DNA from 3 places in the Thauera sp. DNT-1 genome. Region 1 is predicted to be linked to each of the others. Evidence: predicted binding sites of a transcription regulator. Region 1 holds the regulator's gene; each other region holds the start of a gene.

Region 1 (9,816 bases):
GACCACGCCAGGCTGCAGCGGGAACGGGGTCACGACCAGCACGTCGACCGGGTCGCCATCGCCGGCGATGGTGTGCGGGACGTAGCCGTAGTTCAGCGGGTAGCGCATCGAGGTGCCCATGAAGCGGTCGACGAAGACGGCGCCGCTGTCCTTGTCCACCTCGAACTTGATCGGATCGCCCTGGGCGGAGATCTCGATGATGACGTTGATGTCGTTCGGCACGTCCTTGCCGGCGCTGACCTGTTCGAAGCCCATACATCCCTCCCGTGGAAAAATTGTGCGCGGATTATAGGGGGAAACCACAATGTCTTGCACTGCGACGATGCCCCCGGCTAAGGCTGCCGATCAGGCCGGGGAATCGAAGCCCGCGCCCTCGACCGCGGCGCGCAACGCGTCGATCGACACCTTGGCCGGATCGTGGCGCACGGTGGCGGATGCGCCTTCCAGCGACACCCGCACGTCCTCCACGCCGGGCAGCGCCTTCAGCACGCCGGTGACGTTCTTCACGCAGCCGCCGCAGCTCATGCCTTCGACCTTGATCGTCGTTTCGTTCATTTATCCAGGACTCCCGATGGGTTGAAAGGGGCGTGCCGTCGCACCCTCAGGTCACGCACACCACGCCGCGCCACAGGTCGCCACCGAGCGAGGGGGCGTGGTACAGCCCGAACAGGCCGAAGCCGAGCACGAGGAGCCCGGAGGCCAGGCGCACCCTCGGGTGGCGGGTGATGTCGCGGAAGCGTTTGAAGAGCATGCCTGCCAGCAGCAGGTTGGGCAGCGTGCCCAGCCCGAAGGCCAGCATCAGGCCGGCGCCGCGTGCACCCGATCCGGTGACGAGCGCAGTGGCGAGGATGGAATAGGTGAGCCCGCAGGGGATGAAGCCCCACAGCATGCCGAGCGGCAGCGCCTGCCCGACCGAGCGCGCCGGCAGGAAGCGCCGGGTGGCGGGCTGGATGCGCCGCCACAGCAGGTGACCGACGCGCTCGATGGGCGCGAGCAGGCGGGTGAAGCCGGTGAGGTAGAGCCCGAGCGCCACCAGCATCAGGTTGGCGAGCACGTACAGCGTCATCTGCACCGGCAGCATGCCCTCGTAGAGCAGGCCGACCGAGCCGAGCAGGCCGACACAGGCACCGAGCAAGGTGTAGGTGCCGATGCGCCCGAGGTTGTAGGCCAGGTGCAGCGGCCACTGCGGCCGGCTGCCGGGCACATGCACCTGCATGCTGAGCGCGCCGACGATGCCGCCGCACATCGACACGCAGTGGGTGCCGCCGAGCAGGCCGATCAGGAAGACGGCGAGATAACCGGTTTCGGGCATGAAGAAGAAAAGGGCCCCGCGGGAAATGCGAGGCCCTCATTCTACGCTGCGGTGCGCAATCCGTGCGGCGTTCAGATCACCCGCGAGTAGCGCTGGCGCTCGCGGTCGGCGCGCAGGTAGCGGTCGAACACCATCGCGATGCCGCGCACCAGCAGGCGGCCGCCGGGCTGCACGCTGATCCAGTCGCCGTCGATCTTGACCAGCCCGGCCTTCTCCATTTCCTGCAGATCGGCGAGTTCCTCGGCGAAGTACTCGCGGAAGTTGACCAGGTAGGCGATCTCGATCGACTGCATCGAGAGCTCGAAGTGGCACATCAGCGCCTGGATGATCGCGCGCCGCAGCAGGTCGTCGGCGGTGAGCTCGATGCCGCGCAGCACCGGCAGCTCGTCGCGGTCGAGCGCGTCGTAGTACTCGTCGAGCGTCTTCACGTTCTGCGCGTACACCGGACCGATCTTGCCGATCGCCGACACCCCGAAGGCGAGCAGGTCGCATTCGGCGTGGGTGGAATAGCCCTGGAAGTTGCGGTGCAGGCGGCCCTGGCGCTGGGCGATGGTGAGCTCGTCGTCGGGCTTGGCGAAGTGGTCCATGCCGATATACACGTAGCCCGCCTCGGTGAGCCGGCGGATGCCGAGCTGCAGTAGCGCGAGCTTGGTGTCGGCCGTGGGCATGTCGCCGCTGTTGATGCGGCGCTGCGGCTTGAACAGGCCCGGCAGGTGAGCGTAGCTGTACAGCGAGATGCGGTCGGGCGAGATCTCCAGCACCTGGTCGAGCGTGCGGTCGAAGCTGGTCGGGTTCTGCCGGGGCAGGCCGTAGATCAGGTCCATGCTCACCGATTTGAAGCCGTTGGCGCGCGCGGCGTCGATGACCAGCTTGGTCTCGTCGAAGCTCTGGATACGATTGACCGCCTGCTGCACGTCCTCGGCGAAATCCTGCACGCCCACGCTCATGCGGTTGAAGCCGAGCTCGGCGAGCAGCTTCACGGTGTCGAAATCGACCTTGCGCGGGTCGACCTCGATCGAGTATTCGCCGTTGGGCACCAGCGTGAAGTGCTCGCGCACCGCCGCCATGAGCTCGCGCATCTCGTCGTGCGACAAAAAGGTCGGCGTGCCCCCGCCGAGGTGGAGCTGGGTGACCTGGCGGCTCCCCTCCAGGCAAGCGGCCTGCATCTCGATTTCTTTCGCGAGATATTTCAGGTACTTGGCCGAGCGCCCATGATCCTTGGTAATGATCTTGTTGCAGGCGCAGTAGTAGCAGATCGTGTTGCAGAAGGGGATGTGGAAGTATAATGAGAGCGGTTTGCTTACGCCGCCCACCGCCCGCTTGGCCAGCCAGGCCCGCAGCGCCTCTGCATTGAAGGCTTCGACGAAGCGGTCCGCCGTGGGATAGGACGTGTAGCGCGGCCCGTTGATGTCGAATTTGCGGATCAGTTGCGGGTCGAAGATGAGGTCGGTCTGGCTTTTCATGATCTTGCTGGCGGGCTGTCTGCCGAACAATGGCAGAAGCCTCCGTAATGTTGGTTGACTTGGGTCAACGGGTGTGATTAGCAATCCCGCCACTCCAGCGCAGGCGTCTCTAATGTCAGGAAAGCAGGATTATCGTGCAGATGAGGGCTAGCGTGCCAATTACCGTGGATGGGCTCAAATCGGCCTGTTCGCAGTGCAACCTCGTCGAGTTGTGCCTCCCCTTCGGAATGTCCGATCGTGAGCTGAGCCGGCTCGACGAACTGGTGGGCGCGCGCCGCAAGGTCAAGCGCCAGCACAATCTCTACCGCGCCGGTGACTCTTTCGAGGCGATCTACGCGATCCGCGCGGGCTCGTTCAAGACCGACGTGCTGCTCGAGGACGGTCGCGAACAGGTGACCGGCTTCCAGATGACCGGCGAGATCCTCGGTCTCGACGGCATCAGCACCGAGGCCCACAGCTGCAACGCGGTGGCGCTCGAGGACAGCGAGGTGTGCGTGATCGCCTACGACAAGCTCGAGCAGATGTCGCATGAGATCGAGGGCTTGCAACTTCAGTTCCACAAGGTCATGAGCCGCGAGATCGTGCGCGATCACGGCGTGATGATGCTGCTCGGCTCGATGCGCGCCGAAGAGCGCCTGGCCGCCTTCCTGCTGAACATGTCGCAGCGCTTCACGGCGCGCGGTTTCTCGCCGAGCGAGTTCAACCTGCGCATGACGCGCGAGGAGATCGGCTCCTACCTCGGACTCAAGCTCGAGACGGTGTCGCGCGCCTTCTCGCGCTTCCAGGAGGACGGGCTGATCGCGGTGCAGCAGAAGCACGTACACCTGCTCGACCTCGCCGGCCTCAAGCGCCTGATCCAGCACCAGCACGGCGCGCGCTGAGCACGCCGTGGCCGGGACGACCCGGGGCTCGACGGCTCAGGCGAGGTAGCCGGCGACGTTCTTGCTCAGCGCCACCGACACGATCCACGCATAGACCAGGATCGCGCCGGCGAAGGCGGCGAGCCGCACGCCACGGGTACGTCCGCGCTTGAGCGCCAACGTGCCGAGCAGGATGTAGGCGAGCAGGCCGATCACCTTCGCCGTGACCCAGCCGGCGCTGAAGGGGTATTGCCCGATCATTACCGCCAGCGTGATCGCAGACAGGAGCAGCGTGCTGTCGACGAGGTGCGGCAGGAGCCGCGTCAGGCGGTGCTGCAGCAGGGCGTTGCCGGTGAGCATCCAGATGCCGCGCAGCAGGAAGCCGGCGGCGCTCAGCACGACGCAGGTCACATGCAGGTTCTTGATCAGGTAGTACATCCACGATCCTAACGAAAGCCGGTCAGGGCGCCGCTCGACAACCGGCCGAATTGAAATTGCGTCCCCAGACGGAGAGTTCCAGATGCCCAACACGACCCCGCTCGACATCCCCTCCCTGCTGCGCCGCATCCCGCTGTTCAGCGAACTGTCGGAGGCGGACATCCAGCTGGTCGCGCGCTACACCCGCGAGCGCCAGGTCGCCCGCGGCGAAGTGCTGTTCCAGCGCGGCGACCTGCCGCACGGCTTTTACTTCGTGGTCTCCGGCCAGGTCAAGCTCGCCTTCTCGTCCTCGCAAGGCACCGAGAAGGTGGTCGAGATCATCGGCCCGATGCAGAGCTTCGGCGAGGCCGTGATGTTCATGAACCACCCCTACCCGGTCTTCGCCGAGGCCCTGAGCGAGACCGTGCTGGTGCACGTCGGCCAGGCGGTGGTGAGCGAACTCATCGACCAGGACTCCACCTTCGCGCGCAAGCTGCTCGCCGGCATGGCGATCCGCCTGCACGGGCTGATCCAGGACGTGGAGACCTACTCCTTGCGCTCGAGCACCCAGCGCGTGATCGGCTACCTGCTGCAGGTGGCCGACAACGACGCACCCTGCGAGATCGCGCTGCCGACGAGCAAGCAGGTGATCGCCTCGCGCCTCAACCTGACGCCCGAGACCCTGTCGCGCATCTTCCACGACCTCAGCGACGCCGGCCTGATCACCGTGCAGGGCAAGCGCGTGAGTCTGCACGATCCGGTACGGCTGTCGCGCTACAACGCCTGAGCGGCCCTCGCCGCCCTCCCGGTCCGCTTGCGCGCGGACGCTCACTCGAGCACGACCGGCACGCCGGGCCGCGCCGCCTCGACCCTGCTCCAGCCCAGTTCGCGCTCGACCGCCTCGACGAAGGCGGCGGAGGCGGCCGGCTCGCCGTGCGCCACGAAGGTGCGCCGCGGCGCCTCGCCGAAGCCGCGCAGCCAGTCGAGGAGTGCGGGCTGGTCGGCGTGGGCGGAGAGCCCGCCGATGGTATGGATGCGCGCACGCACCGGGATACGTTCGCCGAACAGGGTGACCTGGTGCGCACCGTCGACCAGCCGGCGGCCGAGCGTGCCGGCAGCCTGGAAGCCTGCGATGACCACTGCGCACTCGCGCCGGCCGAGGTTGTGGCGCAGGTGGTGCTTGATCCGACCGGCATCGCACATGCCGCTTGCCGAGATCACGACCAGCCCGCCCGGCACCGCATTGAGCGCCTTCGATTCCTCGACGTCCTGCACGAACCGCACACGGAAGCGTCCCGAGTTGGCCTCGGCCCAGGCGTAGAGCGCACGCGTCTCATCGTCCCAGAGGGCGGTGTGGCGCACGGTGAGCGCGGTGACCGCAGAGGCCATCGGCGAGTCGACCACGACGTCGAGCCGGGCGATGCGTCCGGCGCGCACCAGGTCGGCGAGCACGAACAGCACTTCCTGGGTACGCCCGACCGCGAACGCCGGGATGATCACGTTGCCGCCATCGACCTCGAGCGTGCGCCGCAAGGCGAGCGCGAGCTCGTCGCAGGTGGCGGCGAAGGAGCGGTGGGCGCGGTTGCCGTAGGTCGACTCGACGCACAGGTAGTCGGCCCGGGCGATCCGCACCGGGTCCCGCAGCACCGGGCGCATCGGCTGGCCAATGTCGCCCGAGGCGACCAGCCGGCGGGTGTGGCCGCGCTCGCCGACGTCGATCTCGAGGATCGCCGAACCGAGGATGTGCCCGGCGTCACGGAAGCGGCAGCGCACGCCCGGGCCGGGCTCGATCCAGTCGTCGTAGTCGGTGGGGACGAAACGGCCCAGACTGGTACGCGCCTGCTCCACGGTGTAGAGCGGGGCCACCTCCGCCCGGCGTGCCATCTTGCGCGAGCGCGTGTCGCGCAGCGCCCACTCGGCCTCCTTCTCCTGGATATGGGCGGAATCCATCAACATCACGCCGAGCAGATCGACAGTGGCCGTGGTGGCGAAGATGCGCCCTCGATATCCCAGTGCCACGAGGCGCGGCAGCAGGCCGGAGTGATCGAGATGGGCGTGGGTGAGGAGCACGAAATCGATGTCGCGCAGCTCGAAATCGAGGGCGTCGCGGTTCTTGCGGTCGGCTTCGCGCCCGCCCTGGAAAAGGCCGCAATCCACCAGAAATGCACCGCGCTCGTGATCGACCCGCAGGCAGGAGCCGGTGACCTCGCCCGCAGCGCCAAGGAAGGTGAGCATCATCGCTGGCCTCGCCGATCTTTCAGGGGTTCCCACTGTGCCCTTCGTGATCGCTCGACGGCTTGATCATGATCAATCATGGCGGACCCCATCCGCTCGCTATAATCGAAGCACGACACACCACAGGGAGCGTACGTCATGTTCAAGCACATCCTGGTACCGACCGACGGCTCGGCACTCTCGGACAGCACGGTCGCCCGTGCCGTCTCCTTCGCGAAGGAGACCGGCGCGCGCATCACCTTCTTCTATTCGCAGCCGGACTTCCCGATGCCGATCTACGGCGAGGGCGCGCTGATCGATCCGACCACGCCCGAGCAGTTCGCGAAATCGGCTGCATCCGAAGCCGAGGCGATCCTTTCAAAGGCGCGCGGTGCGGCGGAAGCGGCGGGCGTGGCCTGCGACAGCGACACCGCGGTCAATGAGGTGCCCTACGAGGCGATCATCGACGCCGCCGACCGCCATGGCTGCGACCTCATCTTCATGGCCTCGCACGGCCGTCGCGGCATCGCAGGCCTGCTGCTCGGCTCCGAGACGCAAAAGGTGCTGACCCACAGCAAGACGCCGGTTCTGGTCTACCGCTGACACCGGCATCGGCCCCGCGCGCGGCCCCCCAAAGCATGCGGCCCGCTCGTGCGGGCCGTTTTCATCCGCGGTGCGGATCGCTCATGAGCGGGCGCTACGGGCCTTCTGCTCGTCCTCCGCCATATGGCGGCGGGCGAAGCGGTAAAGGTAGACGGCCATCACCAGAATGAAGACGATGGTGAAGAGGCTCAGCAGACCGATATCGCTCTTGAACAACAATTCCCAGGCCATGGTGCTTCTCCCTTTGCAAGAAACTCAGACATTCGGATCCATCCGGATCTCCATCTCTGCAGGGAGGTAAGCGGACCCGTCCATTCTCCAGCTTCGGGCCTCGTCTTGTATCACGAACAACCAGCGACCGGTGCTCAGCGGTACGAGCGTGGCCTCATACACACCGGAGCGCCCGCGGACGAGCAGCTCCTGGTCGAGGCCACTCCGCGTGGGGTGGGCGACGGTCAGGCGGATGCTGTCGGGCAGGCTGCCCGGCGCGGTAGCCGTCAGCTCCACGTGGATCGAGTCGCTGCGGATGCGCAAGGCGGCGCGCAAGCCAAGCTCGCGGGCGTGCTCGACGCGGCCGAGGGTCTGCACGATCGCCTGGCCTTCCTTGTAGTAGTCGTCGACCACCATGCCGTCGAAGGTCTTCGCGGCGATCACCAGGGTGGCGATGCCGGCGACCACCGCGGTCGCGGGCAGGGCGATGAGGAACCAGGGCCAGCCCTGGCGGTACCAGGGCTCGACCGGGGCTTCGGGCTTCTTGCTTCGCATGTCAGCGCGGTACCAGGAAAGTGGACTCTTCCTTGAGCGTCAAGGCGGGATCATCCTCCGCAGCGACGTCGAAGAAAATCGTGTTGGCCCCCGGCTTGCCTTCGTCGTAGGGGACGTGCACCTGAACGGTGACCGACTGCACGCCGGCCGGCGCGACCTCGACCCGCTGCGGACCCTTGATGCGGATTCCGTTCAGGCCGGAGACGCCGATGCTGAACGCACGCGGCGACTCGGTCATGTTCATGACCTGAAGCTGGTAAACGTTCTCGATCAGGCCACCCTCGATCTCCTGTCCGAGCGAGGAGCGGTCGCGCAGCACGTCGACGCGCAGCGGTTCGCGCGCAGCCAGGCCCCACACGAAGGCAGCGCAGATCGCGGCCAGGATGGTGCCGTAGATCAGCGTGCGCGGCCGGAACACGTGCGCGAGGATCTCCTTGGAGCCCCAATTGCGCTTCATCGCGTTCTCGGTCGAGTAGCGGATCAGACCGCGCGGGTAGTTCATCTTGTCCATGACCTGGTCGCAGGCGTCGATGCAGGCGGCACAGCCGATGCATTCGTACTGCAGGCCATCGCGGATGTCGATCCCGGTCGGGCAAACCTGCACGCAGATGCCGCAGTCGATGCAGTCGCCCTTGGACACGGAGCGCGGATCGATGCCCTTCTTGCGCGTTCCGCGCGGCTCGCCACGTGCCTCGTCGTAGGTGATCACCAGGGTGTCGGGGTCGAACATCACCGCCTGGAAGCGCGCGTACGGGCACATGTACTTGCACACCTGCTCGCGCAGCACGCCGGCGAAGAGGTAGGTGAAGCCGGCGTAGAACAGGATCCAGAACGTTTCCCAGGGCCCGAAGGTGAGGCCGTTGAAGGAGGCCAGCAATTCGTCGAGCGGGGAGAAATAGGCCACGAAGGTGAAGCCGGTCCACAGTGCGACGATGCCCCAGACGAGGAACTTGACGGCGCGGCGCAGCGCCTTGCCGGAGCTCATCGGCGCGCGGTCGAGCTTCTGGCGGCGGGTATGGTCGCCCTCGATCTTCTCCTCGATCCACATGAAGATCTCGGTATACACCGTCTGCGGGCAGGCATATCCGCACCACAGGCGGCCCGCGATCGCGGTGAAGAAGAACAGGGCGTAGGCCGAGATGATCAACAGGATCGCGAGAAAGAACACGTCCTGCGGCCAGAAGACCCAGCCGAAGATGTAGAACTTGCGTTCGGTCAGATGGAAAAGCACGGCCTGGCGGTCGTTCCAGCTCAGCCAGGGCAGACCGTAGAACAAGATCTGGGTGATCCACACCAACGCCCACCGCCAGTTGGCGAACAGGCCGGTGACGGAGCGCACGTAGAGCTTCTTGCGTGCCGCGTAGAGCATGTCCTGGGAGGACTCGGGGTTGGAGGGTCTTGCCGCCTTCTGCGGCTCGGGGGATGCGCTGTTCATGGCCTTGTTACCGATGAATTCTTGTTCTTGTTGTTATCGAGAACCCCGGGAGGGCCCCTTCCTCCCGGGGATGCGATGCTGCTGCAGCTACTGCGGGTGACGCTTACTTCTTGCTCAGGCTCAGCACGTAGGCGGCGAGCAGGTGCACCTTGTCCTCGCCGAGGAAGGCACCGAAGGCGGGCATCTTGTTGTTGCGGCCGTTGGTGACGGTCTCGATGATCACCGCCTCGGACGAACCGTACAGCCAGCGGTTGTCGGTCAGGTTCGGCGCGCCGAGCATCGGGTTGCCCTTGGCATCCGCACCGTGGCAAGCCACGCAGTTGGACTCGAAGGCTTCCTTGCCGCGCTGCGCGCGCACGGAGTCGTGGGCGAGGCCGTTCATCGAACGCACGTAGTTGGCGACATCCTTGACACCGTCGGCGCCGAGCGCGGGACCGAACGGAGGCATCACGCCGTTACGCCCGTTCGTGATGGTCTCCTTGATGTTTTCCGGCGCACCGCCCCACAGCCACTCGCTGTCGGTCAGGTTGGGGAAGCTCTTCGCACCCTGCGCCGCCGCGCCGTGGCACTGCTGGCAGTAGGTCAGGAACAGGCGCTTGCCCATCGCGTTGGCTTCGGGATCGGCGGCGACCGCCATCACGTCCATCTCGCGATACTTGGCGAACACGGGACCGAAACGCTCCTGGGCGGCCTGCATCTCCGCATCGTACTGCGCCCACTGACCGCGGCTCTGGTTGCTGCGGCCAA
Region 2 (9,816 bases), 1.6 Mb from region 1:
GGAAGGGGTCGGTGAGCGGCAGCACGCCGAGGGTGAGGCTGGACGACAGGTTGCCCTTGACGATCCACCACCCCAGCCATGGCCCGACGAGGAAGAGTGCGAGGATGCCGAGCTGCGACGCGCGCCGCAGCAGCAGCCACTTGTGCGCGCGCAGCCAGCCCTTCGCCTCCACCGCCTCGCGCCCGGGACGTGCGACCACGCCGCGCATCGCGGCGCCGCGCACGCTGGTGGGCGGGACCTTGCGTTCCGGCACGCCGCCGGCGCCGAGTCGCGCGCTCATGGCTTCCACCCCGAGTCGAGACCACCGCCCGCCGGCTTCGCGGGAACGTAATCCGGCACCTGCGCGGGCGCCTGGACCGGCCCTTGCCCGGGTTCGACCCGAGTGTCACCGTAGGCCTTGCCTTCGAGGCCGCGCACCGGCAGCTCGACCTGGTCGCCGATGAGCGACTTGCCGGCGGCCTCCTTCTCTTCCCAGCCACGCAGGTAGTGTTCGGCCTTCGAGCCTTGCGCCAGCTTGATCGGCAACACCTTGATCGCCGCCTCGCCGGGCAGCACGCAGGCCTTCTCGCACTTGCCGCAGCCGGTGCAGTGCTCGGAATGCACGGTCGGCAGCAGCATCGCGTGACGGTCGGAGCGCGGGTTGTGCATGCGCTCGAGAGTGATCGCCTGGTCGATGACCGGGCACACCCGGTAGCACACGTCACAGCGCAGGCCGAGGAAGTTGAGGCAGTTCTCCTGGTCGATCAGGACCGCCAGCCCCATCTTCGCCTTGGTGATATCGACCAGCGCACGGTCGAGCGCGCCGGTCGGACAGGCCACCACGCAGGGGATGTCCTCGCACATCTCGCAGGGAATGTCGCGCGCCTCGAAGTACGGCGTGCCCGTCGCCACCCCGTCGCCGAACTCGGCCAGCTTCAGGGTCTTGTAGGGACAGTCGCGCACGCACAGGCCGCAGCGCACGCAGGCCGCGAGAAAAGCGTCTTCGGGGAGAGCGCCGGGCGGACGGATGGCCGTCGCCGGCAACGCCGACGCCTGCTTCGCGTACATCCCGGCACCGAGCGCGAGCAGACCCGCACCGCCGGCGACGCCCGCCGCATCCTTTAGGAAGCGGCGGCGCGAAGCCGGAGCGACGGGTTCAACGCGTCCGGTCGATTGCACCTTGTCGTTCATCAGCATCGCGAGCCCCGCCCTCCGCGCGTCCCCCCGGTCGGCGGGGGCCGGACTCGCGCCTCCTCTCATCAGACCTTAAGGACCTTCACCGCGCATTTCTTGTAGTCGGTCTCCTTCGAGATCGGGCAGGTGGCGTCGAGCGTGAGCTTGTTCACCAGCCGGCCTTCGTCGAAGAAGGGCACGAAGATGAGCCCGACCGGCGGCTTGTTGCGGCCGCGGGTCTCCAGGCGGGCGACGATCTCGCCGCGCCGCGACACCACCTTGACCGCCATTCCGCGCTGCAGGCCGCGCTTCTGCGCGTCCTCGGGGTGCATGAAGATCTGTGCCTCGGGCACCGAGCGGTGCAGCTCGGGCACGCGCCGGGTCATCGAGCCGGTGTGCCAGTGCTCCAGCACGCGGCCGGTACACAGCCACATGTCGAACTCGGCGTCGGGCATCTCGGGCGGATCCTGGTAGGGCAGCGCGAACACGACCGCCTTGTTGTCCTTGTGGCCGTAGAACTTCACGCCCTCGCCCGCCTTCACGTACGGGTCATAGCCCTCGCGGAAGCGCCACAGGGTCTCCTTGTTGTCCACCACCGGCCAGCGCAGGCCGCGCGCCTTGTGGTAGACGTCGAAGTCGGCGAGGTCGTGGGCGTGGCCGCGACCGAAGGCGGCGTACTCCTCGAACAAGCCCTTCTGCAGGTAGAAGCCGAGCTCCTTCGACTCGTCGTTCATGTAGCCCGGAATCGCATGCCCGTTGGCCTTCTCGACGTCGGCGAGCGGGAACTTGTTCACCTGGCCGTTGGCGTAGAGCACGTCGTACAGGGTCTTGCCGCGGTACTCGGGCTTCTTGGCGACGAGCTCCTCCGGCCACACTTCCTCGACCTTGAAGCGCTTGGCGAACTGGATGTACTGCCACAGGTCGGACTTGGCCTCGCCCGGCGCCGACACCTGCTGGCGCCAGAACTGGGTGCGGCGCTCGGCGTTGCCGAAGGCGCCTTCCTTCTCGGCCCACATCGCGCACGGCAGGATCAGGTCGGCCGACAGCGCGGAGACGGTCGGATAGACGTCGGACACCACCACGAAGGCCTCCGGGTTGCGCCAGCCCGGGTAGATCTCGTCATTGACGTTGGGGCCCGCCTGCATGTTGTTGGTGGTCGTGGTCCAGTAGCACTTGAGCTTGCCGTCCTTGAGCGCGCGGCTCTGCGCCACCGCATGCAGACCGATCTTGGGCGGGATCGTGCCCTCGGGCAGCTTCCACAATTCCTCGGTGAGCGCGCGGTGCATCGGGTTGGTGACCACCATGTCGGCCGGCAGGCGGTGGGCGAAGGTGCCGACCTCGCGCGCGGTGCCGCAGGCCGAGGGCTGACCGGTGAGCGAGAACGGGCTGTTGCCGGGCTCCGAGATCTTGCCCACGAGCAGGTGGACGTTGTAGATCATGTTGTTCACCCAGGTGCCGCGGGTGTGCTGGTTGAAGCCCATGGTCCAGAACGACACCACCTTGCGGTTCGGGTCGGCATACTGCTCGGCCATCTTGACCAGGCGATCCTCCGGCACGCCCGAAAGCTTCGACACCTTCTCGGCGGTGTACTCCGAGACGAACCTGGCGAACTCGTCGAAGCTGATGTCCTTGGCCGCGCCGGTGTCGCCCTTGGGCTTGCCCTCGGCACCCGGGTAGCCGTTGCTCGTGGCCTTGGCTTCCAGCACATGGTTCGGGCGCAGGCCGAAACCGATGTCGGTCTCGCCGATCTTGAACTTGACGTTGCGCTCGACGAAGGCCTTGTTCACCTTGCCGTTCTGGATGATGTAGTTGCAGATGTAGTTGAGGATCGCCAGGTCGGTCTGCGGCACGAAGATCATCGGGTTGTCGGCGAGCTCGTAGGAACGATGCTCGAAGGTCGACAGCACGTGCACCTGGCAGCCTTGCTTGGACAGGCGGCGGTCGGTGATGCGGCTCCACAGGATGGGGTGCATCTCCGCCATGTTCGAGCCCCACAGCACGAAGGTGTCGGCGTTCTCGATGTCGTCGTAACAGCCCATCGGCTCGTCGATGCCGAAGGTGCGCATGAAGCCGGCCACCGCCGACGCCATGCAGTGGCGCGCGTTGGGATCGAGGTTGTTGGTGCGGAAGCCGGCCTTCATCAGCTTCGAGGCGGCATAGCCCTCCCACACCGTCCACTGGCCCGAGCCGAACATGGCGACGGAGTCGGGGCCGTGCTCCTTGATCGCCTTCTTCCACTTCTGCTCCATGATGTCGAAGGCCTGCTCCCACGAGATCGGCGTGAACTCGCCGTTCTTGTCGAACTGGCCGTTCTTCATGCGCAGCAGCGGCTTGGTAAGGCGGTCCTCGCCGTACATGATCTTGGACAGGAAGTAGCCCTTGATGCAGTTCAGGCCGCGGTTGACCGGCGAGTCCGGATCACCCTGGGTGGCGACCACGCGCCCGTCCTGCACGCCCACCAGCACCGAGCAGCCGGTGCCGCAGAAGCGGCAGGCCGCCTTGTCCCAGCGCACCTTGGTGCCGCCCGCGCCGGGCTGCTGCGCCTCGGCGACGACCGGGATCCCGATGCCGGCGGTGGCGGCCGCCGCGGCGATCGCGTTGTTCTTGATGAATTCGCGTCGATTCATGCTCATGTCAGACCTCCGTCAATTCCAGACCTTCATCGGTGTATTCGTAGGCGATCGTCAGCCCCTGCACCTTGGGCAGCAGGTTCACCGCCAGGATCGAGTCGGTCACCGACCAGCCCGCGCCGTCCTCGATGGTGATGACGATGTTGCCCTTCTCGGCGGACTGCCCGTGCAACTCGACCCCGGGCACCTTCTTCAGGCCCTCGACGATCTCGGGGAAATCCGCGGGAAAGGCCCGCACGACCAGACTTGCAATATTCATGTTGCGCTCTCCGTAGGGAGGGGATTGCGCACGCGCGTGTCGATCGCACGCGTCGGGCACGGGCCGATGCAGGCGCCGCAGGCGGTGCACGCGGCGGCGTCGAGTTCGGGATGGGCGACGCCCCCGAGGCGGGGACGGAAGCGGATGGCGCCCTCGGGGCAGGCCTCGCCGCACACGCGGCATTCGACGCCGCGCGCCGCCAGGCAGGCTGCGCCGATCACGGCGACACGATCCCAGGGCGCAGCGGACGCGTCCTCGCGCCAAAGCGCGCGAGGTTCGCAGGCGGCGACGCAATCGCCGCAGAAGCTGCATTCGCCGCGGCTGAAATCGACCCCGGGGAAGCCGCCGTCCATGCGCACCAGGATGGTGGTGGGACAGGCCTCGATACAACGCTCGCAGCGCGTGCAACGCGCGACGAAGTCGTCCTCCTCCAGCGCCCAGGGCGGGCGGAGTGCGGGCTCGACTGCGCGCGTGCGTCCGAAGAGGAAGTTCCGGCGGGAACTCGCCGCGCGCGGAGATGCGGAGGAAGCCAAGGACGATCCAGCAAATTGCGCAGCCGCCATTACAGCCCAGTAGCAGCAGTCAATTATTGACCTGAGTCAACCTGCGAACTCATCTCAATACAGCCGGGCTTGCCGCGCGCCCCCTTCCCCGCCGCTCAGGCCCGCAGATGCTCCACCGCCCACACCGCGGCCTCGACGCGCGAGCGCAGCTCGAGCTTGCGCAGGATGTGCTTGACGTGGACCTTCACCGTACCCTCCGCGATGTCGAGCTCGCGCCCGATCTGCTTGTTGGGGAGCCCGGCGGCGATCTTCTCGAGGATGCGCAGCTCCTGCTCGGTGAGCCCGGCGGCGCCCGCCGATTGTGGCCGCGACTCGCCGCGCAACGCGGCGGCGAGGAGGTGGTTGAGCTGCGGGGGGATCACCACCCGCCCGGCGGCCACGGCCTGCAGCGCCTCGAGCATGGCCTCGGGCTCCATGTCCTTGAGCAGGTAGCCCTCGGCGCCGCCGCGCAAGGCGGCCACCACATCCTCGCCGGAGTCCGACACGGTGACCATCACCACGCGCGCCTCGCTGCGCGCCGCGCGCAGGCCGCGCAGCATGTCGAGCCCGTCGCCGTCGCGCATGTTGAGGTCGAGCAGGACCAGGTCGGGGCGCAGCTCGCGCGCGAGCACGAGCCCTTCTGCGCCACTGGCGGCCTCGCCGACGAGGACGAAGGCTGGAATCGTGCGCAGCAGCTGCACCAGTCCGCGTCGGAACAGCGGGTGGTCGTCCACGATCAGCACGCGACAGCTCTCGTTCATGTCTCCGTTTCCTTCTTCGCATCACCCTGCGCCATCGCCGCCATGCTCGCGTTGGCGGATCGGAAGCGCACGCACACCCGGGTACCGCTCGGCAGCGCCGGCCCGATGTCGATTTCCCCGCCCATGCTGCGCGCGCGCTCGCGCATGATCGCCAGCCCGTGGTGGTTGCGGGCATCCGCCGGCGGCGCGCCGATGCCGCAGCCGTCGTCGCGCACCTCCAGCAGCACCTCGCCATCCGCGCCGCCACGCAGCGCCACCCAGGCATGGCGTGCCGAAGCGTGGCGCACCATGTTCGACAAGGCCTCGCGCACGATCTGCAGCACATGCACCTCCTGGTTCGGGCTGAGCTGGCAGGCGCCGAGCTCCACGGCGAGCTCGACCTCCAGACCGCCGCGCGTGCCGTATTCGCGCGCCGCATCTTCCATCAGGGTGGCGAGGTCGGCCGACAGGCCGAGGCGGAAGGACACCAGCAGCTCGCGCAGCTGACGGTAGGCGGCGCTGATGCCCTCGCGCAGGTCGGCCAGGATCGGCTCCGCCTCCGCCGTGCGCGCCGGATCGGCGAGTGCGCGCTGCAACAGGCTGACCTGGATCTTCATGTAGGACAGCGCCTGCGCGAGCGAATCGTGCAGCTCGCGCGCGATCACCGAGCGCTCCTCCTGCAGTGCGAGCAGGCGCTCCTGCTCGGTGCGCCGTGCCGCGCCGAGCGCCATGCCAATGTGGCGCGACAGCGCCTCGACGAGCTGGCGCTGCCAGTCCTCGAGGCGCGCGCCGTCGGACAGCGACAGGCGCAGCATGCCGTGATGGTGCTCGCGGTCGCGCAGCGGAAAGCGCAGCAGGGTCGGCGACAGCAGCGCCAGCGCCTGCCCCTCCGAGCCGGCCCGGCAGGCCGCGCAGGCGTCCTCGCCGCGCTCGGCGCGATCCGGACAGGGCCCCATGGACGAGGCGATCACCGCCGCGGGGGCGCCGGGGCGCGGCTCGATGCAGACGAAGGAGCCCTCCAGCCCGGCGACGCGGTCGATGTCGCGCAGGGTCGCCTCGTAGGCGTCGGGCGCGCTCGGCGCCTGGTAGAGCCGGGCGATGGCGTGGTAGAGCAGCTCGAGCGAACGGTTGCTGCGCTGCAGCTCGGCGGTCTTCTCGGTGACGCGCAGCTCGAGCAGGTGATAGTGGCGGGCGAGTTCGTCGGCCATCAGGTTGAAGGCGCTGCCGACCTGGCCGAGTTCGTCCTCCCCGGTGTAGCGCACGCGCACGCCGAAATCACCGCCGGCGATGCGGCGTGCGGCGTCGAGCAGGCCACCGAGCGGGCGCAGCAGCGCCCGCTGCAGCAAGACGATCACCACCAGCACCACCCCCAGCGTCACCGCCGCGGCGAGCGCGAGGATGCGGCGCAGCTCGTCGATACGGCGCTCGTTCTCCTGGCCGAGCACCGCGACCAGGCTATCGACCTGACCGACGAAGTCGTCGACCCCGGCGAGCAGCGTCTCGACCTCGCGCGCATCCGGCGGCACAGGCCCGGCGAGCGCCTCGATCCGCGGCCGCACCGAGCGCTCCCAACCCGCCTGCACGCCGCGGTAGGTCGCCGCGAAGAGCTCTCCCGGGGCCTCGTCCACGAAGCGGCGCAGCGCGGCCTGCTGCAGCTCGCGCTCGATGTCGGCCATCGCCGCGCGCGTGCGCTCGGACACACCGATGCGGCCCTTGAGCGCATCGATCGCGATCAGGTTGGCGATCCGCTGGGTATGGCCGCGCAGGGTGCTGGCCACGGCGATCGCCTGCACGCTGTCGCGGCTGCGATCCACCACGACGAAGGATGCGCTCATGCCCGCCAGCCCGATCAGCGTCATCGCCACGAGGGCGACCGACACCAGCAGCATGATCGAGCGCCTCACGAGCAGGCGGGGGACCGCCAGATACATGTGAAATCTCCATCCGGACGCGATCCGGGACAACAACGTGGACATACCCCTTCCACTTCGATCCTCGGCTGCAACGCCTGCAAGCCTCGACCTTTGCGTCTACTTTTCAGTGACTTGCCAAAATCCGCGGATACCTCTTCGGAGGTATGCCAAAAACACGCGCGCGCCCCGCTGCAGGTCGCGACGCCATGCAGGGTGGAAACCAGCGGCTAGTCTACCGACTGGAAAACCACGCCGACGTCCGCAGGAGATCCGCATGAGCTGCAGGCCCCCCTCCCTCGCCCCCGACGCCAGCGACCTGCTCGCCCGCTTCGCTCCCTTCGACATGCTCGACCCTTGCGCCCGCGAGCGCGTGCTCGCCGCCGCGCGGCCGATCCACGCCGTCCGCGGCGAACTCCTCGTGCAGCAGGAGGACTGTCCGCGCGGTATCTACCTGGTGCTCGACGGAAGAGTCAAATGCTTCGTCCTCTCGCCCTCGGGCGGCGAGAAGATCGTCCGCCTCGCCGAGCCCGGCAGCTTCTTCGGCGAGGAGGCCGCGCTGATCAACCGCCCACACGTGGCCAACGCCCAGGCGATCGGAACGAGCGAGCTGCTGCTGGTGCCGACCGCCGCGCTGCGCACCGCGATGGTGAGCTCGACCGCCTTTTCGGTGTCGATGAGCAACCGGCTCGCGGAAGCCAGCTACGATCTGATGTCGACCATGCAGGTTCAGTTCCAGCTCAGCGGCACGCAGCGCGTCGCCCACTACCTGACCCGGCTCGCGCCGGAAGATGCCGAGCGCTGCGAGATCCGCCTCGACATCGACAAGCAGACCATCGCCGCGCAGCTCAACCTGACCCCGGAAACGCTGTCGCGCATCCTCTCGCAGCTCACCCGCGACGGCATGATCCAGCCGCGCGGCCGCCGCGGCATGGTGCTCAGCAAGCTGTCGCAGCTGCGCGACTGCGCGGCGCACTAGGCCGCGTCCGGCGCATCGTTCGTGGCCGGCACCACCGCGGCAGCCTGCGCCGCTTAACCGCCCCGCTCCCCTTCGCCCGCCTGCGCGGCGAGCACGCGCACCTGCGCGAGATGGGCCGGCACCGCCAGCCAGCGCGCGAGGATGCGCCAGACGTCGGCGTCGAAGGCGCGCGGCGCCGCGGCGAGGGCGAGCGCGCCGGCCTCGTCCTGCGCGCTGCCCAGGTGGCACCAGCGGTCGAACACCTGCAGCCGGTGCGGGCCGTGCGCGCGCACCTCTTCCACCGCCACCGGCCCCGCCCACGGCCAGGGCTTGACGCCCACCCCGGCGAGCGCGCCGGCGAGGCGGGCGTCGTGCTCCTCGGGGGTCTCGCGCCGCGCGCACACGCCCGCGCAGCGCCGTGCGGCGTGCGCGGTGCAGGGGCCGCTGCCGCCCTCGAGGCCGAGCCGGCGCGGGCACAGCCGGTACAACAGCGCCAGCTCGCGCAGCAGGTTGTCCGCCTCGCGGCGGTTGCGGAACACGCCATGGAGGTCGTGCCAGTCCGCCGGGTCGGTGCCGGCGATCGCCACCGTCTCGTAGATCGGCGCGCGCCGCCGCCTGGGCAGCAGGCGCAGCGCGAAGGCGGCCTCGGCGGGCTCCTGCGGACGGTTGTACGGCGGTGCCAGCGCACGCAGCAGGGCGTTCTCGCGCAGCGAGGTGTCGAGCTCGCCGGCGGTCTCGATCCACTCCACCCGCTTCACCCGCGCCGCCAGCTCGGCGTCGCGCCCCTTGCGCGCACCCGCGCCGAAATGCTCGCGCACCCGCGCGCGCAGACTCTGCGCGCGCCCGACGAAGAGTGCCGGGTCGCGCGCGCCCGCAGGCGGTGGCTCGGGCTGGGCGTGGAAAAGATAGAGCCCGGGGGCGTCGGGCAGGGCCTCGAGCATGCCTTCGGGCAAGCCGGGCGGCTGCGTCGGCGCCTTCATCGCGCGTGCGGCTGCGCGCGCCAGCACCTCGGGCGCGAAGCCGGCCTCCAGCCCGCGCACGAACTGCCACAACACCTCGACGTCGCCCATCGCGCGGTGGCGCGCGGCGCAGACGAGGCCGTGGCGCTCGATCAGCGCATCCAGTCCATGGCGGTGGTGTTCGGGGTAGAGGGCGCGCGACAGCTTGACGGTGCACAGCACCGGCGCCTCGAACTCGCGACCGATGCGGGTGAAGGCGTTGCGGATGAAGCCGTAGTCGAAGCGCGCGCTGTGGGCGACGAAGACGCAGCCCTCGAGCAGCGCGGCGACCGTATCGGCCAACACCTCGAAGGCGGGCGCCTCGGCCACCATGGCGTCGGAGATGCCGGTGACCTCCTCGATCAGCGGCGGGATGGGCTGGCCGGGCGCGACCAGACTCTCCCAGCGCGCGACGACCTCGCCGTCCTCGACGCGCAGGATGGCGATCTCGGTGATGCGGTCGCGCACCGGGTGCGCGCCGGTGCTCTCGACATCGATGAAGGCGAGACGACTCGGCAGGCTCATGTCGGCCTGACGCGATGCCGGAGGCGAGCTTGCAACGGAGGGACGAGGCGCCGCGGCCGGAGCGGGCGGCGGCGCGAGCACAGCCGCGTCACCCCCGGCGCG
Region 3 (9,816 bases), 680 kb from region 1:
CAGGATCTGCATGGCGGTGACCTTGGCGAAGCGGTCCTGGTGGGCGTCGCGCATCTCGCGGCCCATGTCGACCACGTAGTCGCCCTGGTAGGCGTTGGGCGGGAAGGGAATCTCGATGCCGAAGAAGGCGAGGTAGCGCAGCCAGGTCGACAGCGCCAGGATGTCCATCTGGCGGCCAGCGTCGTTCACGTAGTACTCGCGGCTGACCTCGTAGCCGGCGAAGGCGAGCACGTCCGAGAGCGAGGCGCCATAGGCGGCGCCGCGACCGTGGCCGACGTGGAGCGGGCCGGTGGGGTTGGCGGAGACGAACTCCACCTGCACCTTGATGCCCTTGCCTGCCCCGCGGCCGAAATCCGCGCCCTTGGCCAGCACCTCGCGCACCACCGCGGTCTTGGCGTCGGAGGCGAGCGTGAAGTTGATGAAGCCGGCGCCCGCGACCTCGGCCCTGGCGACCAGCTTCGAGGGCGGCAGCTCGGCGAGCAGCAGGCCGGCGAGCTCGCGCGGGTTGCGCTTGAGCGGCTTGGCGAGCTGCAGCGCGAGGTTGGTGGCGAAGTCGCCGTGGCTCGCCTGCTTGGGGCGCTCCAGCAGGATGGGGGTGGCTGCCAGCTCCGGCGCCACGCTCTTCAGCGCGGTCTGGAGCAGGTCGGTCAGCAGGACTTTGGGATCGGCGCTCATGGCACTCGGAATGAATTCGAAACGCGCGATTATAGCGGATCGGCACGGTCCGCCCCGGCGAGGATGTGAGCGCAGGTTGCGCTGCGGTGCGCTCCCGCCCGTTCCCCCGCAGGCGCTTTCGGGCTAAAGTCCGCGGTTTGCGTCTGCCCGGCCTGTTAACGTGCGCCTCTTCCGCCTCGCCAAGATCGTCTCCGTCAGCCTGCGCTTCGGCCTCGACCGCATGGTGCTCGACGCCGACAGCAGTGGCCGGCTGGCGCACGTGTGGCACAAGGTCTTCTTCTGGCGCACCTTTTCCGAGTCGCGCGGCGCGCGCCTGCGCCAGGCGCTGGAGTCGCTCGGGCCGATCTTCGTCAAGTTCGGCCAGATGCTGTCGACCCGGCGCGACCTGTTGCCGCCCGACCTCGCCGACGAGCTCGCCCTGCTGCAGGACCGCGTCCCACCCTTCCCGACCGAGCAGGCGCTCGAAGTGCTGGAAGGCTTCTACGGTCGTCCGATCGACGAGGTCTTCGACGACTTCGAGCGCACGCCGGTGGCCTCGGCCTCGGTGGCGCAAGTGCATTTCGCGCGCCTGCCCGACGGCACCGACGTCGCGGTCAAGGTGCTGCGCCCGGGCATCGAGCGCGTCATCGAGCACGACCTCGCCCTGCTCGAAGTCGCCGCGGTGCTGCTGGAGAAGATCTGGCCCGAAGGCCGCCGCCTCAAGCCACGCGAGGTGGTCGCAGAGTTCAGCAAGTACCTGCACGACGAGCTCGACCTGATGCGCGAGGCGGCCAACTGCTCGCAGCTGCGGCGCAACTTCACCGACTCCTCGCTGCTGATCGTGCCCGAGGTGTATTGGGACTGGTGCGGCAGCAAGGTCATGGTGATGGAGCGCATGCGCGGCGTGCCGATCTCGCAGACGCCGGCGCTGCTCGCCCAGGGCACCGATTTGAAAGCACTCTCCCGTGCCGGCGTGGAGATCTTCTTCACCCAGGTCTTCCGCGACGGCTTCTTCCACGCCGACATGCACCCGGGCAACATCTTCGTGCATCAGGACGGGCGCTACATCGCGCTCGACTTCGGCATCATGGGCACGCTCAACGAGGTGGACAAGAACTACCTCGCGACCAACTTCCTCGCCTTCTTCAAGCGCGACTACCGGCGCGTGGCGCTCGCCCACATCGAGGCCGGCTGGGTGCCGGCAAAGACGCGGGTGGACGAGTTCGAGGCGGCGATCCGCACCGTGTGCGAACCGATCTTCGACAAGCCCTTGAAGGACATCTCCTTCGGCAAGACCCTGCTGCGCCTGTTCCAGACCGCGCGCCGCTTCGAGATGGAGGTGCAGCCGCAGCTCGTGCTGCTGCAGAAGACCCTGCTCAACATCGAGGGTCTGGGCCGCCAGCTCGACCCCGAGCTCGATCTGTGGAAGACCGCCAAGCCCTTCCTCGAGCGCTGGATGGACGAGCGCATGGGCGTGCGCGCGCTGGTGCGCGGGGTCAAGGAAGAGGCGCCGGCCTGGGCCGGCACCCTGCCGCAGCTGCCGCGCCTGGTGCATCAGGCGCTCACCGAATCGGCCCGTCACCAGAGCGCCCAGCAGCAGCGCCTCGAAGAGCTCGCCGCCGGGCAACGCACCCAGGGCCGCCTGCTGCTCTTCATCGGCGCCGTCGCCATGGGCCTGCTCGGCCTGGAGCTCTACCGCCTGTTCGGCTGACGCGCGCCGCGGCATTGAACGCCGACGTTGCGCCCATGCAATAAAGCGCGAACGATCAAGCCCTTGGCGCGCGCATCCCGCCCCCCGCGGCGGCGTTCTGTTGGTACACTCGCGCCCTCTTTTTTCGCTCACCGCGCGCGGATGCGCCAACACGAAAGGCCCAACCATGCTGCTCTGGCTTGTCGTCGCCTACCTGGTCGTCTCCATCGGCATCGGCCTGTATGCCGCCACCCGGGTGCACAATGCGCGTGACTACATCACCGCAGGGCGCAACCTGCCGATGATCGTCGTGCTGGCGATGGTGTTCGCCACCTGGTTCGGCGCCGAGACCGTGCTCGGCATCTCCGCCACCTTCCTCGAGGAAGGCTTCCACGGCCTGATCTCCGACCCGCTCGGCGCCTCGGCCTGCCTGGTGCTGTTCGGCCTCGTCTTCGCCCGCCCGTTGTACCGCATGAACCTGCTCACGCTGGGCGATTTCTTCCGCGTGCGCTACAACCGCACGACCGAACTCGTGCTGTCGATCTGCATCGTGCTCTCCTACCTGGGCTGGGTGGCGGCGCAGGTCACCGCGCTCGGGCTGGTGTTCAACGTGCTCTCGGGCGACGCGGTCACGATGAACCAGGGCATGCTGATCGGCGCCGGCGTCGTCCTCGTCTATACCCTGTTCGGTGGCATGTGGTCGGTGGCGATGACCACCTTCGTGCAGATGATCGTGATCGTGATCGGCCTGGTCTGGGTGAGCTGGATCGCCGGCGACATGGCGGGCGGCTTCGACAACGTGATCGCCAAGGCCGCGGCCGAAGGCAAGTTCGAGTTCCTGCCCGCGCTGGACGCGGTCGAGATCGTCGCCTGGATCGCCGCGTTCGCCACCATGGCGCTCGGCTCTATCCCGCAGCAGGACGTGTTCCAGCGCGTGAATTCCTCCAGGAACGAGCGCGTCGCGATCTGGGGCACGACGCTCGGCGGGGTGAGCTACTTCTTCTTCGCCGCGGTGCCGCTCTTCCTCGCCTACACCGCCAACATCATCGATCCCGGCATGGTCGAGCGCCTGATGGAGCAGGACTCGCAGCTCATCCTGCCGACGCTGATCCTGCAGTACATGCCCTTCTACGCCCAGGTGATCTTCTTCGGCGCGCTGCTGTCGGTCATCATGTCGACCGCCTCCGGCACCCTGCTCGCCCCCTCGGTGACCTTCTCCGAGAACGTGCTGCGCGGCTTCTTCCCGGGCATGGGCGACCGCGCCTTCCTGCTCAGCACGCGCATCACCGTGGTGCTGTTCACAGCCTTCGTCACCTGGTACGCCACCAGCACCGAATCCTCGATCCACGAGATGGTCGAGAACGCCTACCGCGTCACCCTGGCCGGCGCCTTCGTGCCGCTCGCCGCCGGCCTGTTCTGGAAGCGCGCCAACAACCTCGGCGCCGCGCTGGCGATCATCCTCGGCCTGTCGACCTGGATCCTCTTCGAGCTCTTCGTCCCCGAAGGCGACATCGAGCCCCAGCTCTACGGCGTGGCGGCGAGCGCGCTCGGCATGCTGGCGGGTGGACTGATCGGCCGGCAGCCGCACCACCGCCCGCACATCGGCGGCCACCATGCGGCGGCGGGCACCCACCACACGCATCGCTGACCGTCCCGCGCCCGCCCGGGTGCGTGCAGCCCGCACCGGCGGCCGATGCGTTTGATGGTGATCAACGCGTCGGTCGCCGGTCTCGTTTATGGTTGCGGCGTTTTTTTCCTCTGGAAACCCCGCTCCATGTCCGTGTCTTCCCCGATCGAACTCGTCTGCCCCGCGGGCAGCCTCCCGGCCCTCAAGACGGCCATCGATCACGGCGCCGACTGCGTCTATCTCGGTTTCAAGGACGCCACCAACGCACGCAACTTTTCCGGGCTCAACTTCGATCCGGCGCAGGTGCGCGAGGGTGTCGCCTATGCGCACGCACGCAAGCGCAAGGTGCTGCTAGCGCTCAACACCTATCCCCAGACCGACAACTGGTCGTCCTGGACACAGGCGATCGACCGCGCCGCCGACTACGGCGTTGACGCGGTGATCCTCGCCGATCCCGGGCTCATGGCCTACGCCGCAAAGACCCACCCGCAGCTGCGCCTGCACCTGTCGGTGCAGGGCTCGGCGACCAGCTACGAGGCGATCAACTGGTACCGCGAACGCTTCGGCATCCAGCGCGCGGTGCTGCCGCGCGTGCTGTCGATGGCCCAGGTCGAGAGCGTGGTCGCCAACACCCAAGTCGAGATCGAGGTGTTCGGCTTCGGCGGCCTATGCGTGATGGTCGAGGGCCGCTGCGCACTGTCGGCCTACGCCACCGGCGAGTCGCCCAACTGCAACGGCGCCTGCTCGCCGGGCAAGCACGTGCGCTGGGAAGACACCCCGCGCGGCATGGAGACGCGCCTCAACGGCATCCTCATCGACCGCTTCTCCGAAGGCGAGCGTGCCGGCTATCCCACCCTGTGCAAGGGTCGCTTCGAGGTCAACGACGAGACCTACTACGCCCTCGAGGAGCCCACCAGCCTCAACACGCTCGAGTTGCTGCCCGAACTCGCGCGCATCGGCATCCGCGCGATCAAGATCGAGGGTCGCCAGCGCAGCCCGGCCTACGTCGCCCAGGTCACCAAGGTGTGGCGTGCCGCGCTCGACAAGTTGAACAGCGGCGGCGCCGCAGGTTTCAGCGTGCTGCCGGCGTGGATGGCCGAGCTCAACAAGGTCTCCGAAGGCCAGAGCCACACCCTCGGCGCCTACTACCGCCCGTGGAAGTGAGCCTCGCGCCGACCGCCCGCGCCGTCCCGACCCGATCCGATCGCCGCCGCGCGGAGCAGGCGCCCGCAGCGCGCCCGCCCGCGGCGTCGAGCCCCCCCATCCGAATGAGAACCGCCCGATGAAACTCGCCCTCGGCCCCCTGCTCTACTACTGGCCCCACCAGAGCGTGCTCGACTTCTACGCCGACCTGGCCGAAGCCCCGCTCGACAGCGTCTATCTCGGCGAGACGGTGTGCTCGCGCCGCCACGAACTGCGCCTGGACGACTGGCTGGAGGTCGGCAAGGTTCTCGCCGCCGCCGGCAAGGAGGTGGTGATCAGCTCGCAGGCCCTGATCGAATCCGAGTCCGACCTCAAGACCCTGCGCCGCATCGTCCGGCAGCACGACTTCCGCGTCGAGGCCAACGACATGGGCGCGGTGCGCCTGCTCGTCGAGGCCGGCGTGGACAACTGGATCGCCGGCCCCACGCTGAACATCTTCAACCCCACGACGCTGCAGCTCATGATCGACTCGGGCGCGACGCGCTGGGCGGTCGCCCCCGAGATGTCGGGCGCGGCGCTCGCCGAGGTGCGCGCCGCGCTCGCCAGGCCGATCGAGACCGAAGTCTTCGCCTACGGCCGCCTGCCACTGGCGCACTCGGCGCGCTGCTTCACCGCCCGCCACTTCAACCTGCAAAAGGACACCTGCGAGTTCCGCTGCCTGTCGATCATGGACGGGATCACGCTGCGCACCCGCGAGGGCGCGCCCTTCCTGACGCTCAACGGCGTGCAGACCCAGTCTGCACGGGTGCACAACCTGCTCGGCGACCTGCCCGCCGTGCGCGCCAGCGCCGAGGTGCTGCGCATCAGCCCGCAAGGGGCGCACACTCGCCAGATCGTCGAACTCTTCCGCGCCGCGCTCGACGAGCAGCGCGGTCCGGCGGACGCGCTCGCCGCCAGCCGCGAGTGGATGGTCGAGGAGCCCTGCAACGGCTTCTGGCACGGCCGCGCCGGCGTCGAACAGTACGTCGCCGCCTGACCCCTTTCCGACCTGCTGCAAACCCGGAGTCCGCACATGCCCGCACTGCCTGCCCTGCCCCGCCCGCCGCTGCCTTCGCACTTGCTGCCCGGCAGCCTGCGCCAGCGCATCGGCGAACGCCTCGCCACCCTGCGCATCCCCGACTTCACCGTGCCCGCCCCGGTGGCGAAGCTGGTGTCGCGCCTGCCCCAGCAGCCGCCGACCCACGTGCTCACGCTCGCGCTCAACCTCGCGCTCGACCGCATCCTGCCGCGCGACACCCTCGAACCGCTGAGCGGCCGCCACCTGCAGATGCGTGTGCTCGACGCCGGGCTGACGCTCGACTTCACCCTCGGCGAGCGCGGCTTCCGCCGTGCCACCCCGGCCGCGGGCGCCAGACCGGACCTGATCCTCTCCGCCACCACGCGCGACTTCATGGCGCTGGCACTGCGCGAGGAAGACCCCGACACCCTTTTCTTCAGCCGCCGCCTGCGCATGGAAGGCGACACCGATCTCGGCCTGCTGGTCAAGAACACGCTCGACGCGGTGGACTGGGACGCCCTCAAGGCGAAGCTGCTCGGCCGCCACGGCTGACCCCCTGCAGGAGCGGCGCAAGCCGCGAACCGGCCCCTCCGGCCACCGCCGCGCATCGACCGCAGCGCGTCCGTCCGCATCCGCGGTAAGCTCGCGGTCCGCTGCCCGACGTTTGCCGCCATGCCCTCCGAATTCGACCTGATCCGGCGCCACTTCACCCGCCCCGCGCGCCACACCGAGCTCGCCGTGGGCGACGACGCCGCCCTGCTCGCGCCGCGCCCCGGCATGCGGCTGGCGGTGTCCACCGACATGCTGGTGGCCGGCACCCACTTCTTCGCCGACACCGACCCGGAAGGGCTAGGCTGGAAGACGCTCGCGGTCAACGTCTCCGACCTCGCCGCCATGGGCGCCGAGCCGCGCTGGGCCTTCCTCGCGCTCGCGCTGCCGCAGGCGGACGAGGCCTGGATCGCTGCGTTCGCGCGCGGCTTCTTCGCCTGCGCCGACGCCTTCGCGATCGACCTCGCCGGCGGCGACACCACGCGCGGACCGCTGACGCTTTCAGTGACCATCGTCGGCGAGGTCCCGGCCGGCGCCGCGATCACCCGTGGCGGAGCGCGCGCGGGCGACGACTTGTGGATCTCGGGCCAGCCCGGCCGCGCCGCGCTCGGGCTCGCGGCGCTGCGCGGCGAAACCGGCCTGGACGCCATCCACCACGCCGAATTCGTCGACGCCCTGCAACGGCCGCAGCCGCGCGTAGCGCTCGGGCTCGCGCTGCGCAGCCTGGCGAGCGCGATGCTGGACGTCTCCGACGGCCTGCTCGGCGATCTGCGACACCTCCTCGAATGCTCGGGCACGGGTGCCATCGTCGAGGTCGCGGCGCTGCCGCTCGCCGCGCTCGCCGCCAGCGGCGCCGATCCCGCGCTGTGCCGGCGCTGCCTGATCGCGGGCGGAGACGACTACGAGCTGCTGTTCGCGGCCGCGCCCCGACACCGTGCCGAGATCGATGCCTTGTCGGCCCGACTCGACCTCCCCCTGCATCGCATCGGCGAATTCACCCCCGGACGCGAGCGCCTGCTGCTGCGCGAGGCCGACGGCGGCCTGGCGGCCCCGGCCGCATGCGGCTACGATCACTTCGCCTGAGGCCCGATCCGGCCCACCTCTCGAAACGACCATGCGCCCCACCGCCCGCCTGCTGATGAGCCACCCCGCCCACTTCATCTCGCTGGGCTTCGGCGCCGGGCTGTCGCCGTGGGCGCCGGGCACGGTCGGCACCCTGCTCGGGTGGGCGATCTACCCACTGATCCGCACCCCGGTGTCGGAGTTCGTCTTCCTCGCACTGCTCGCCAGCTTCTTCCTCGCCGGCGTGCTCGCCGCCGAGCGCACCGGGCAAGCGCTGGGGGTGCCAGACCACGGCGGCATCGTCTGGGACGAGATGGTGGCGATCTGGCTGGTGCTGCTGTTCACCCCCGCCGGGCTGCTGTGGCAGGCGATCGCGGTCGCACTGTTCCGCTTCTTCGACATCGTCAAACCGCCTCCGGTGCGCTGGGCCGACCGCAGCTTCAAGGGCGGCTTCGGGGTCATGTTCGACGACCTCGTCGCCGCCGGCTACACCCTGCTGGCGCTCGCGGTGCTGGTCCACCTGCTGGGGAGCTGAGACCATGACCGATCACGAACTCGACGCCCTCGCGCGCAGGGTGGGCGAAGCCCTCGCCAACCGCAGGCTGTGGCTGGCCACCGCGGAGTCCTGCACCGGCGGCTGGATCGCCGAGGCCGTCACCGCGATCGCCGGCAGCTCGGGCTGGTTCGACCGCGGCTTCGTGACCTACTCGAACGACGCCAAGGCCGAAATGCTCGGCGTGCGCGCCGCGACGCTGGAGACGCACGGCGCGGTCAGCGAAGCCACCGTGGGCGAAATGGCCGCTGGCGCGCTCGACCACAGCCGCGCCGACCTCGCGGTGGCCGTGTCCGGGGTCGCGGGACCGGGTGGAGGCAGCCCCGCCAAGCCGGTCGGCACGGTCTGCCTCGCTTGGGCACGGCGCGACCGCCCCACCGGGGTCGTCACCGTCCATCTCGACGGCGACCGCGCCGCGGTGCGCCGGCAGACGGTGATCCTCGCCCTGCAAGGCGTACTCGAACGCTGCGTCTGAGGGGCGCAGGGCGCACGGGGCCGGGAAATCCGAACCGCCACCCTCGCCACTTCGCCGGACGCAGCCCCGCGCCGGAAATCCCCATGACATGTTTGCTGTAATTGCATACAGGCTCTACACTTACGGCATCAGGCCTGCACCCCGCATGTCTGCAATCTTTGTGCCATAATCAGGCAATCAAACAGGACGCACTTCCATGGACGAAAACAAGGCCAAAGCCCTCTCCGCGGCGCTGTCGCAGATCGAAAAGCAGTTCGGCAAGGGTTCGATCATGCGCATGGGCGACGGCAGCATCGAGCGCGACATCCAGACCGTCTCCACCGGCTCGCTCGGACTCGACATCGCGCTCGGGCTCGGCGGTCTGCCGCGCGGTCGGGTGGTCGAAATCTACGGCCCCGAATCCTCCGGCAAGACCACGCTCACCCTGCAGGTCATCGCCGAGATGCAGAAGCTCGGCGGCACCGCGGCCTTCATCGACGCCGAGCACGCGCTCGACGTGGGCTACGCGGAAAAACTCGGCGTCGACATCGAGGATCTGCTGATCTCGCAGCCCGACACCGGCGAACAGGCGCTCGAGATCGCCGACATGCTGGTGCGCTCGGGCGGCGTGGACATCGTGGTCATCGACTCGGTCGCCGCGCTCACGCCCAAGGCCGAGATCGAGGGCGAGATGGGCGACCAGCTCCCCGGCCTGCAGGCCCGCCTGATGTCGCAGGCACTGCGCAAGCTCACCGCCAACATCAAGCGCACCAACACCCTGGTGATCTTCATCAACCAGATCCGCATGAAGATCGGCGTGATGTTCGGCAGCCCGGAGACCACCACCGGCGGCAACGCGCTCAAGTTCTACGCCTCGGTGCGCATGGACATCCGCCGCACCGGCACGATCAAGAAGGGTGACGAGGTGGTCGGCTCCGAGACCCGCGTCAAGGTGGTCAAGAACAAGGTCTCGCCACCGTTCAAGGAAGCCCACTTCGACATCCTTTACGGCGAGGGCATCTCGCGC

What was found. Region 1 encodes FNR, which switches genes on or off when oxygen is low (the NO sensors DNR and NnrR bind a similar motif). Its sites were predicted from a motif close to TTGANCTAGNTCAA; they were not measured.
Region 2: a site for FNR is predicted at 4,631-4,644, ahead of napF (ferredoxin-type protein NapF). Genes of this name have one in related genera too.
Region 3: a site for FNR is predicted at 4,044-4,057, ahead of ubiU (ubiquinone anaerobic biosynthesis protein UbiU). Genes of this name have one in related genera too.

What each region holds. Positions count from the first base shown of each region.
Region 1 is NZ_AP043752.1:4,062,363-4,072,178, reverse strand. It holds gene ppa (inorganic diphosphatase) at 1-255, opposite strand, end outside; gene ACZ5PP_RS18810 (heavy-metal-associated domain-containing protein) at 346-555, opposite strand; gene ACZ5PP_RS18805 (sulfite exporter TauE/SafE family protein) at 602-1,312, opposite strand; gene hemN (oxygen-independent coproporphyrinogen III oxidase) at 1,384-2,775, opposite strand; gene fnr (fumarate/nitrate reduction transcriptional regulator Fnr) at 2,916-3,656, shown strand; gene ACZ5PP_RS18790 (SirB2 family protein) at 3,693-4,073, opposite strand; gene ACZ5PP_RS18785 (Crp/Fnr family transcriptional regulator) at 4,156-4,839, shown strand; gene ACZ5PP_RS18780 (MBL fold metallo-hydrolase RNA specificity domain-containing protein) at 4,881-6,290, opposite strand; gene ACZ5PP_RS18775 (universal stress protein) at 6,426-6,869, shown strand; gene ACZ5PP_RS18770 (DUF3149 domain-containing protein) at 6,951-7,100, opposite strand; gene ACZ5PP_RS18765 (FixH family protein) at 7,125-7,634, opposite strand; gene ccoG (cytochrome c oxidase accessory protein CcoG) at 7,636-9,069, opposite strand; gene ccoP (cytochrome-c oxidase, cbb3-type subunit III) at 9,173-9,816, opposite strand, start outside.
Region 2 is NZ_AP043752.1:2,500,007-2,509,822, forward strand. It holds gene napH (quinol dehydrogenase ferredoxin subunit NapH) at 1-280, opposite strand, end outside; gene napG (ferredoxin-type protein NapG) at 277-1,170, opposite strand; gene napA (nitrate reductase catalytic subunit NapA) at 1,239-3,785, opposite strand; gene ACZ5PP_RS11570 (chaperone NapD) at 3,787-4,041, opposite strand; gene napF (ferredoxin-type protein NapF) at 4,038-4,574, opposite strand; gene narL (two-component system response regulator NarL) at 4,700-5,344, opposite strand; gene ACZ5PP_RS11585 (histidine kinase) at 5,341-7,254, opposite strand; gene ACZ5PP_RS11590 (Crp/Fnr family transcriptional regulator) at 7,511-8,212, shown strand; gene ACZ5PP_RS11595 (exonuclease domain-containing protein) at 8,266-9,714, opposite strand.
Region 3 is NZ_AP043752.1:3,384,876-3,394,691, reverse strand. It holds gene argS (arginine--tRNA ligase) at 1-675, opposite strand, end outside; gene ubiB (ubiquinone biosynthesis regulatory protein kinase UbiB) at 836-2,365, shown strand; gene ACZ5PP_RS15665 (high affinity choline transporter 1) at 2,532-3,992, shown strand; gene ubiU (ubiquinone anaerobic biosynthesis protein UbiU) at 4,119-5,135, shown strand; gene ACZ5PP_RS15655 (U32 family peptidase) at 5,254-6,150, shown strand; gene ubiT (ubiquinone anaerobic biosynthesis accessory factor UbiT) at 6,187-6,723, shown strand; gene thiL (thiamine-phosphate kinase) at 6,844-7,803, shown strand; gene ACZ5PP_RS15640 (phosphatidylglycerophosphatase A family protein) at 7,835-8,317, shown strand; gene pncC (nicotinamide-nucleotide amidase) at 8,322-8,810, shown strand; gene recA (recombinase RecA) at 9,007-9,816, shown strand, end outside.